2 regions of the Streptomyces sp. NPDC025806 genome follow, and region 2 is predicted to be linked to the other one. Evidence: riboswitches for the same ligand, from Rfam matches in the RefSeq annotation. Region 2 holds a riboswitch; the other holds the start of a gene.

Region 1 (5,063 bases), on a different contig from region 2:
GCCCGCGCCGAAGCTGACGCGGATCGCGTTCAGCGACTTCTCGCCGGGCGCCGCCTCGGGGGCGCCGCACTCCCCCTGCTGCTGCGGGTCCGAGCCGAGCAGCGTGCGCACCAGCGGGTGGGCGCAGAAGAGTCCGTCGCGCACGCCGATGCCGTACTCGGCGGAGAGCGCGGCCGCGAAGTGCGAGGAGTTCCAGCCCTCGACGACGAACGAGATGACGCCGACCCGCGGGGCGTCGTCGCCGAACAGCGACAGCACCTTCACCTCGGGCACCGCCGCGAGGCCCTCGCGCACCTTCCGGATCAGGTGCTGCTCGCGGGCGACGAGGGAGTCGAAGCCCGCCTCGGTCAGCGCCTTGCAGGCGGAGGCGATCGAGTAGACGCCGATGACGTTGGGCGAGCCGGCCTCGTGACGGGCGGCGCTCTCGTGCCACTCCACGTCCACGCCGCCGTCCGCGCGCCGGGCGACCTTGCGCGAGGCGCCACCGCCGGCGAGGTACGGCTCGGCCTCGGTCAGCCAGTCGGAGCGGCCCGCGAGCACGCCGGAGCCGAACGGCGCGTACAGCTTGTGCCCGGAGAAGGCGACCCAGTCGACGTCCAGGTCCCGTACGGAGACGGGGTGGTGGGGGGCGAGCTGGGCGGCGTCGAGGACGATGCGGGCACCGTGTGCGTGCGCGGCGGCGGCCAGTTCGCGCACCGGCCACAGCTCACCGGTGACGTTCGAGGCGCCGGTGACGCAGACGAGGGCCGGCCCGTAGGGGTCGCGGTCGGCGAGGGCGCGCTCCAGGGTGGCGACGGCCTCGTCGGGGGTGCGGGGCGCGTTCAGGTAGGTGACGCGGGCGTCGCGCCAGGGCAGCAGCGAGGCGTGGTGCTCGGTCTCGAAGACGAAGACCTGGCAGTCGGCCGGGAGGGCCTGGGCGAGGAGGTTGAGCGAGTCGGTGGTGGAGCGGGTGAAGACGACCTGGTCGTCCTCGCGGCAGTCGAGGAACTCGGCGACGGCCGTGCGGGAGTTCTCGAACAGGTCGGTGGACAGCTGGGAGAGGTACCCGGCGCCGCGGTGCACGCTGCCGTAGTACGGGGCGTACGCGGCGACGTCGTCCCACACGCGCTGGAGGGCGGGGGCGCTGGCCGCGTAGTCGAGGGCGGCGTAGGTGACTTCGCCGCCGGTGACGAGCGGCACGGTGACGTCGCGGCCGAGGACCGGCAGCGGGGCGCCGCAGGCGGGGTCGGCGGACTCGGCGCAGGCGGCGGTGACGGCGGCGGAGGGGGTGTGAGCGGACATGGGTGTCTCCCGGCAGGACAAGGCGAAGGGATGGAGAGATCCCGCACGGCGGATATGACGGTGCTCAAAAGGCCGTCGGCGTACGGGTGTTGACCTCGACGCACGGCGGCACGGAGGCCCGGCCGGGCGGAGGGTGTGGTGGAGAAGGGGCGAGAAGCCCTAACGCATTCGCTTGCTCACGAGACTGCTCCCTCGAACGACCCAGGACCCCAGGATTCGCGAGGGGTCCGCGCTTGCCACGCGCCTTGCTGCGCATGGCCTGGTCTTCACCCGGGGCACCCCGCCACGGACGGAGGGTTGCCGGACAGCGAGCCGGGGCCTAAATCGCTGTCACTCATGACCTTGAAAAGCATCCTGCCACACGTCTCGGAAACGGCAAGGGCGCAGTCCAGATTCTGGACTGCGCCCTCGGTCAGGCAGGTGCCGCGTCACTTCTGGGTGGCGGCCACCCAGCGCTCCAGGGCCGCCTTGGCCGCCCCGCTGTCGATCGAGTGCGCGGCCCGCTCCATGCCGGCCGCGATCTGCTCGGCGAGCGTGCCCTCGCCGGGGCGCACGGCGACGAGCGCCGCCGCCGAGTTGAGCAGCACGGCGTCGCGGACCGGACCGCGCTCGCCGTCGAGCAGGCGCCGCGCCACCTCCGCGTTGTACGCCGGGTCGCCGCCGCGCAGGGCCTCGATGGGGACCGGCTCGATGCCGACGTCGCGCGGGTCGAAGCGCTCCTCGCGCACGGCGCCGTCGCGCACCACCCAGACCCGGGAGGTGCCGGTGACGGTGAGCTCGTCGAGGCCGTCGTCGCCGCGGAAGACGAGCGAGGAGTTGCCGCGCTCGGCGAAGACTCCGGCCACGACGGGCGCCATCCGGGCGTCGGCGACCCCGACGGCCTGGGCGCGGACCCGGGCCGGGTTGGTCAGCGGGCCGAGCAGGTTGAAGACGGTGCGGATGCCGAGCTGGCCGCGGGCGGCGCCGGCGTAGCGCAGCGCGGGGTGGAACTTCACGGCGAAGCAGAAGGTGATGCCCGCCTCCTCGGCGACCTGGGGCACCCGGGAGGGCGGCAGGTCGAGGTTGACGCCGAGCTTCTCCAGGACGTCGGAGGCGCCGGAGGCGGAGGAGGCGGCCCGGTTGCCGTGCTTGACGACCTTGGCGCCCGCGCCGGCCACCACGATGGCGGACATCGTCGAGATGTTGACGGTCTTGGCTCCGTCGCCGCCGGTGCCGACGATGTCGACGGTCTCGCCGGGCACCTCGATCACGTTGGCGTGCTCGTACATGCCGCGGACCAGACCGGAGATCTCTGCGACGGTCTCGCCCTTGGCGCGCAGGGCGACCGCGAAGCCGGCGATCTGCGCGTCGGTGGCCTCGCCCCGCATGATCCGGTCCATCGCCCACGCGGTGTCGTCGGCGCTCAGGTCACGGCCCTCCAGCAGGCCGTTGAGGACGGAGGGCCAGGAACGGCCCGCCGCGGTGTCGCCTCCAGCGGGGGTCAAAGCGCTCATCGCCGCTCCTGGTGATACGCGTAGGACAGGTGAGAAAGGGGCGCTCCCACCTTATCCAGTGCCAGGACGGCGAAGAGCCCCCGTCCAGTGCCTGGACGGGGGCTCCTGCCGTGGCGAACAGCGTCAGAGATCAGTGGTGGCCGTGGCCGCTGGTGATCTCCTTGTACTCCTCGGCGGTGGGCTTGGGGATCTGGTTGTGCTCCCCGTAGTAGCCCTTCGAGAGCTTCGCGCGCAGCTTCTGCAGGCGCGACAGCTTGCGCTCCACACCGTTCTCGTCGACCGTCGGGCCGAGCTCCAGCGGCGCGTACTGCTCGTGCGCCGTGAGGGTGTGCAGGGCGTCCTGGTTCAGCGGCTCGTGGACCTCGATGAACTCACCGTGCGGCAGGCGCTTGATGATGCCGGACTCGCGTCCGTGCAGCACCTTGTCCTTGTCGCGGCGCTGGAGGCCGAGGCAGATCCGCTTGGTGGCGATGAAGACCACGACCGGCATCACGAAGAAGCTGACGCGGACGAACCAGGTGATCGCGTTGATCGACAGGTGGAAGTGCGTGGCCCAGAGGTCGTTGCCACCACCGATCATCAGCACGAAGTACCAGGAGATCCACGCGGCGCCGAACGCGGTGCGCGTCGGGGCGTTGCGCGGGCGGTCCAGGATGTGGTGCTCGCGCTTGTCGCCGGTGACCCAGGACTCGATGAACGGGTAGACGGCGATGGCGACCAGGACCAGCGGGAAGATCACCAGCGGGATGAACACACCCAGGACGAGCGTGTGACCCCAGAGGTTGATCTCCCAGCCCGGCATCGTACGGATCAGGCCTTCGGAGAAGCCCATGTACCAGTCCGGCTGGGCGCCCGTGGAGACCTGGTCCGGACGGTACGGGCCGATGGCCCAGATCGGGTTGATCGTGGCGATCGCGGAGATGACCGCGATGACACCGAAGACCAGGAAGAAGAAGCCACCCGCCTTGGCCATGTAGACCGGCAGCAGCGGCATGCCGACGACGTTCTTCTCGGTCTTGCCGGGGCCCGCGAACTGCGTGTGCTTGTGGTAGAAGACCAGGATCAGGTGCGCCACCATCAGGCCGAGCATGATGCCCGGCAGCAGCAAGATGTGGACCGAGTAGAACCGGGCCACGAAGTCGCCGCCCGGGAACTCTCCGCCGAACAGGAAGAACGAGAGGTACGTGCCGACGATCGGCACGGACAGGACCGCGCCCTCCATGAAGCGGACACCGGTGCCGGAGAGCAGGTCGTCCGGGAGCGAGTAACCGGTGAAGCCGGTGAACATGCCGAGGACGAACAGCAGGAAGCCGAACAGCCAGTTGACCTCACGCGGCTTGCGGAACGCACCCGTGAAGAACACGCGCATCATGTGCACGAACATGCCGGCGAGGAAGATCAGCGCGGCCCAGTGGTGGATCTGCCGGATGAGCAGACCACCGCGCACATCGAAGCTGATGTGCATGGTCGAGTTGAACGCCTCGGACATCAGCTGTCCCTGCAGCGGGATGTAGCTGCCGTTGTACTCCACCTCGTTCATCGACGGGTGGAAGAACAGCGTCAGGTACACACCCGTGAGGATGATGATGATGAAGCTGTACATGCAGATCTCGCCGAGCATGAAGGACCAGTGGTCCGGAAAGATCTTGCGCATGTTGGCCTTGGCCAGGGAGTAGATCCCCAGGCGGCCGTCGGCCCAGTCGGCGACGCGCTCGCCGGCCGGCGCCTTCTCGCGGGAAGGCGCCTCGTTGGTGGTCGTAGTACTCATCCGCGCTCCCAGAAGGCAGGACCGACGGGCTCGTCGAAGTCGCCGAGCGCCGCGAGGTGGCCCTCGTCGTCAATGCCGATGCGCAGCTGCGGCAGGGCGTGACCCGCCGGGCCGAAGATCACCCGCGCGCCGTCGGAGAGGTCGAAGGTGGACTGGTGGCACGGGCACAGCGCGTGGTGCGTCTGCTGCTCGTACAGGGAGATCGGGCAACCGACGTGGGTGCAGATCTTCGAGTACGCCACGATGCCCTCGTGCGACCACTCGAGCTCGCGCTTGTCCTTGATGTTCTCCGGCTGGATCCGGACGAGCATCAGGGCGTCCTTGGCGATGTGCGTCTGGAAGTCGTGGTCGTCCTCCTCCAGGCCCTCGGGCTTGGCGAAGGTGAGCGAGCCGACCGGGATGTCCGAGGGACGCAGCGGCTCGTTCGTGTTCATGTTGACGAGCTTGAGGCCCTTCTTCCACGACGTGGTGCGCAGCTTCTTCTCGGGCAGCGGCCCGAGGTCGCGCAGCAGCACCACACC
Region 2 (5,063 bases):
CAGGCCGCCTTCGACACCCTCCGCGCCCCGCTCGCCGCCCTCGCCGCCCGCCACGGCCTCGTCGTCGAACCCGGCCGCCTCGTCCTCGAACTCCGCCCGCCGGGTGTCGACAAGGGTGTGGCCCTGACCGAGTACGTTCGCGAGACGGGCGCCGAATCGGTCCTCTACGCCGGCGACGACCTCGGCGACCTCCCCGCGTACGCCGCCGTGGAAAAACTCCGCGCGAACGGCACCCCGGGCCTCCTGGTCTGCAGCGCCAGCGAAGAGGTCCCCGACCTGGCCACCCGAGCCGACCTGACCGTCCCGGGCCCCGCCGGAGTGGCCACCTTCCTGAACTCCCTGGCCAGGGAACTGGGCGCCGCCTAGAAGGCGGTCCCCTGGGGTGCACGGAGTGTGCCTTTCAGGGGCGCGGGGAACTGCGCGAGAAGCCCCACCGGCCGGCGCCTGGCGACGAATCGTCTGCCCCTACGGCGGGGCGTCGTCGCGGCACAGCCAGCTGCCCCCTGGGGTGCACGGAGTGTGCCTTCAGGGGCGCGGGGAACTGCGCGAGAAGCCCCACCGGCCGACACCTGGCGACGATCGCCGGCCCCTACGGCGGGAATCCGCGCCGCGCTCACCCGGCGCGCAGGGCATCCAATTGGTCGAGGAACCATTGCGCGGGCGGCAACGAAGAACCCGCTGCCGCCAAGCGCTCGGCCCGTTCCGAGCGCTCCGCGTCCGGCATGTCCAGCGCCGCCCCGAGCGCGGCAGCGGTCCCGCTCACATCGAACGGGTTCACCCCGATCGCAGCGTCCCCGAGCTCCTCGTACGCCCCCGCCTCCCGCGAGAGCACCAGCGCACACCCGCCCTCGGCGACGAGCGGGATCTCCTTCGCGACGAGGTTCATGCCGTCGCGGATGGGGTTGACCAGGGCGACGTCGGCCATGCGGTACGCCGCCAGCGAGCGCGCGAAGTCGTCCTTCACGTGGAGCACGACCGGCGTCCAACCCTCCGTACCGAAACGGGAGTTGATCGACGCCGCGACCCAGGAGGCCTCCGCCGTGTACTCCTGGTACACCTCCAGGTCCTGCCGCGACGGATACGCGAACGCGAGATGCACGACCCGCTCGCGCCACTCCGGCCGCGTCTCCAGGAGCAGCTCGAAGGCCCGCAGCCCGCGCACGATGTTCTTGGACAGCTCCGTGCGGTCCACCCGCACCACGACCTTGCGCCCCGCGCCCACCTGCTCCCGCAGCGCCGCGAGCCGCTCCTCGACGTCCTCCCGGTGCGCCCGCTCCCGCAGGAACTCCGCGTCGGCCCCGAGCCCGTGCACCCCGATCTCCGTACCGCCGGGCCCGCCCACGATCCGCGTACAGCACTCCGTGAACGCGTCCGCCCAGCGCCGGGTCAGAAAGCCCAGCCGGTCCGCGCCGAGCATCCCGCGCAGGAGCTGCTCCGCGATGTCGTCCGGCAGCATCCGGAACCAGTCGACGGGCGCCCACGGCGTGTGCGAGAAGTGCCCGATGCGCAGGTCGCCGCGGAGTTCGCGGAGCATGCCCGGCACCAGGGCCAGGTGATAGTCCTGGACCACGACGGTCGCACCCGGCGCCGCCCCGTCCGCGAGGGCCCGGGCGAACGCCCGGTTGTACTCCTCGTACGCCGCCCACTGCCGCCGGAACTCCGGCCCGAACGACGGCTCCAGCGGGGTCTGGTACAGCATGTGGTGCACGAACCACAGCACCGAGTTCGCGATCCCGTTGTACGCCGCCGCGTGCACCTCCGGATCGATGTCCAGCATCCGCACACCCGGCTCGGTGATCCCGCGCCGCACCGCCTCCCGGTCCCCGTCGCCGAGCGCCGCGCACACCCACAGCTTGTCGTCGACGGAGCTGAGCGCGGACACGAGCCCGCCCCCGCCCCGCTTGGCCGTGACCGCGCCGTCGTCCCCGACGACGTACGAGACCGGGCCCCGGTTGGACGCGACAAGAACCTCAGCAGCACCAGGAGTGGAAGCCATACGGGCACGCTAGCCCGCCCCGGAAACCCTCAAACGTAACGACGCTCACGCCACCCGACGTTCAGGCCACCCGGCGCTCGCGGTACTCGTCGATCTCCGCCATCGGAGGCCGCTCCTCCGTGTCCACGTCGTGCGTACGCGGCTCGAAGCCCTTGTCGCCGCGCTCGAACTGGGTCAGCACCGGCCGCACCAGATGCCCGCGCGCGAGCCGCAGCTGCGCCGTGCGGTAGATCGCCGCCGCCATCCGGCCGAGCGCCTGCCCGTCCTGGTGCCGGTGCTTCCTGACCCCCACGTCGACCTGCGCGAGCGCGTCCAGGCCCACCGTGTGCAGCGCGTCCACGAGCAGCCCCAGCTCGACCCCGTACCCGACCGGGAACGGCAGCTGTTCGAGCAGCGATCTGCGGGCCGCGTACTCGCCGCCGAGCGGCTGCACGAAACCGGCCAGCCGCGGCCAGTGCAGATTGAGCAGCGGCCGCGCCACCAGCTCGGTCACCCGGCCGCCCTGTCCCGCGGTCCTGCCGGAGGCGGGCTCATCGAACTCGGTACCGAGCGGCCGGTCGTACATCGCCTTCACGAACTGCACGTCCGGGTCGGTGAGCAGCGGCCCGACGATTCCGGACACGAAGTCCGCGGAGAACTCCTTGAGGTCCGCGTCGACGAAGCAGACGATGTCGCCGGAGGTCACGAGGAGCGAGCGCCACAGCACCTCGCCCTTGCCGGGCCGGGCCGGGATCCGCGGCAGGATCGCGTCCCGGTGCACGACCCGCGCGCCGGCCGCCGCCGCGACCTCGGAGGTCCGGTCCGTGGACCCGGAGTCCACCACCACCAGCTCGTCGACCAGCGGCACCGCCTCCGTCATCAGCTCACGCCGGATCACGGACACGATCTGGCCGACCGTCGCCTCCTCGTCGAGCGCGGGCAGCACGACACTCACGGTCTGCCCCGACGCGCGCTTCGCGGCGATCAGCTGGTGCGGCGGCCGGTCCGCCACGGACCAGGAGCGCTCGCCCAGCCAGCGCTCTACCTCTTCCAGCACGGTCGGCTGCTCCTCACTCCGCGTGGTGGTGCGGGACGATTTGTGATCCATCTCGCGGTTCGGACGACTATCTCAAGCGCCCGAGCCGTCGGTTACAGTCTTGAACAAGGCCGGGGACCACCGCATGCCGGGGTCACCGTGAGCCGCGCTCAACAATCGAATACCGCTCATCCAGAGGGGCAGAGGGATACGGCCCGTTGAAGCCCCGGCAACCCTCCAGCCGGTCTCGTAGGACACCGCAACTGTCCATCGCGAGGCTCCCGGCTAGGGAAGGTGCCAAATCCGTCTCACGGCGAGATGCGTCGTGAGGAAGATGAGGAGAAAGGGCCTCGCCTCTCATGGCTGTACAGACTGTCGCCACCGGAACCACCCCCTCCGCGAACGCCGGGAAGACCGTGGACCTCGGTCCCGCCTCGGGCCTCTCCTGCCGCGAGTGCGGTGCGAAGTTCGAGCTCGGCCCGATCTTCGCCTGCGTCGAGTGTTTCGGGCCTCTGGAAGTCGCGTACGACCTTCCCGTCGGCGACCCCGAGGCGCTCCGCAAGCAGATCGAGGCCGGCCCCGCGAACATCTGGCGCTACGCCCCGCTGCTGCCCGTCCCGGCCGACGTCGCCGAGAAGCCCAATCTGAACCCGGGCTGGACCCACCTGGTCAAGGCCGACAACCTGGCCCGTGAACTCGGCGTCGAGCAGGGAAAGCTGTTCGTCAAGGACGACTCCGGCAACCCGACGCACTCCTTCAAGGACCGCGTCGTCGCCCAGGCCATCGAGGCCGCCCGCGCCTTCGGCTTCACCACCCTCTCCTGCTCCTCCACGGGCAACCTGGCGGGCGCCGTCGGCGCCGCCGCCGCCCGCGCCGGCTTCCGCTCCTGCGTGTTCATCCCGCACGACCTGGAGCAGGGCAAGGTCGTCATGGCCGGTGTCTACGGCGGTGACCTCGTCGCCATCGAGGGCAACTACGACGACGTGAACCGCTTCTGCTCCGAGCTCATCGGCGACCCGCTGGGCGAGGGCTGGGGCTTCGTCAACGTGAACCTGCGCCCGTACTACGGCGAGGGCTCCAAGACGCTCGCCTACGAGATCTGCGAGCAGCTCGGCTGGCAGCTCCCGGACCAGCTGGTCATCCCGATCGCGTCCGGTTCGCAGTTCACGAAGATCGACAAGGGTCTGCAGGAGCTCATCAAGCTCGGCCTCGTCGAGGACAAGCCGTACAAGCTCTTCGGTGCCCAGGCCGAGGGCTGCTCGCCGGTCTCCGTTGCCTACAAGGGCGGCCACGACGTCGTCCGCCCGCAGAAGCCGAACACGATCGCGAAGTCGCTCGCCATCGGCAACCCGGCCGACGGGCCGTACGTTCTCGACATCGCGCGCCGCACCGGTGGCGCCGTGGAGGACGTGAACGACGAGCAGGTCGTCGACGCGATCAAGCTGCTCGCGCGGACCGAGGGCATCTTCGCGGAGACCGCCGGCGGTGTGACGCTCGGTGTCACCAAGAAGCTCATCGAGGCGGGCCTCATCGACCCGTCGCTGACGACTGTCGTGCTGAACACGGGTGACGGTCTGAAGACGCTGGACGCCGTCGCGGAGAGCTCTCAGGCCACGGCGACGATCCGGCCGAGTCTCGACGCGTTCCGGTCCGCCGGTCTCGCCGAGTAGTTCCCCGCCCCACTCCTTTTGCCGAAGAACAGCCGAGGTGAACCCATGAGTGTCAACGTCCGGATCCCCACCATTCTCCGTACCTACACGGGCGGGCAGGCCGAGGTGCCGGCCGAGGGCGCGACCCTCGCCGACGTCATCGCCGACCTGGAGAAGAACCACACGGGGATCGCCGCCCGGGTGCTCGACGACCAGGGCAAGCTGCGCCGTTTCGTGAACGTGTACGTGAACGACGACGACGTCCGTTTCGAGCAGGGGCTGGAGACCGTGACGCCGGACGGCGCCGGCGTCTCGATCATTCCCGCGGTCGCCGGCGGCTGATCGCCTCGACCGTCCGGGATTTCCCTGACTTACCCAGAGTTACCAGAATTGCCCCCTCCGC

The links. Region 2 has a riboswitch for S-adenosylmethionine ahead of thrC (threonine synthase). Riboswitches for the same ligand answer to the same signal wherever they lie in the genome.
Region 1: another riboswitch for S-adenosylmethionine. It lies ahead of ACZ4E1_RS01590 (aminotransferase class V-fold PLP-dependent enzyme); the one in region 2 lies ahead of thrC (threonine synthase).

The regions. Positions count from the first base shown of each region.
Region 1 covers NZ_JBVHMU010000001.1:347,899-352,961, reverse strand. Annotated here, with positions in the region: gene ACZ4E1_RS01590 (aminotransferase class V-fold PLP-dependent enzyme) at 1-1,281, opposite strand, end outside; SAM riboswitch class IV at 1,506-1,623, opposite strand; gene trpD (anthranilate phosphoribosyltransferase) at 1,710-2,774, opposite strand; gene qcrB (cytochrome bc1 complex cytochrome b subunit) at 2,905-4,542, opposite strand; gene qcrA (cytochrome bc1 complex Rieske iron-sulfur subunit) at 4,539-5,063, opposite strand, start outside.
Region 2 covers NZ_JBVHMU010000006.1:141,362-146,424, forward strand. Annotated here, with positions in the region: gene otsB (trehalose-phosphatase) at 1-366, shown strand, start outside; gene ACZ4E1_RS16120 (alpha,alpha-trehalose-phosphate synthase (UDP-forming)) at 614-1,996, opposite strand; gene ACZ4E1_RS16125 (glucosyl-3-phosphoglycerate synthase) at 2,058-3,032, opposite strand; SAM riboswitch class I at 3,197-3,352, shown strand; gene thrC (threonine synthase) at 3,371-4,681, shown strand; gene ACZ4E1_RS16135 (MoaD/ThiS family protein) at 4,727-5,002, shown strand.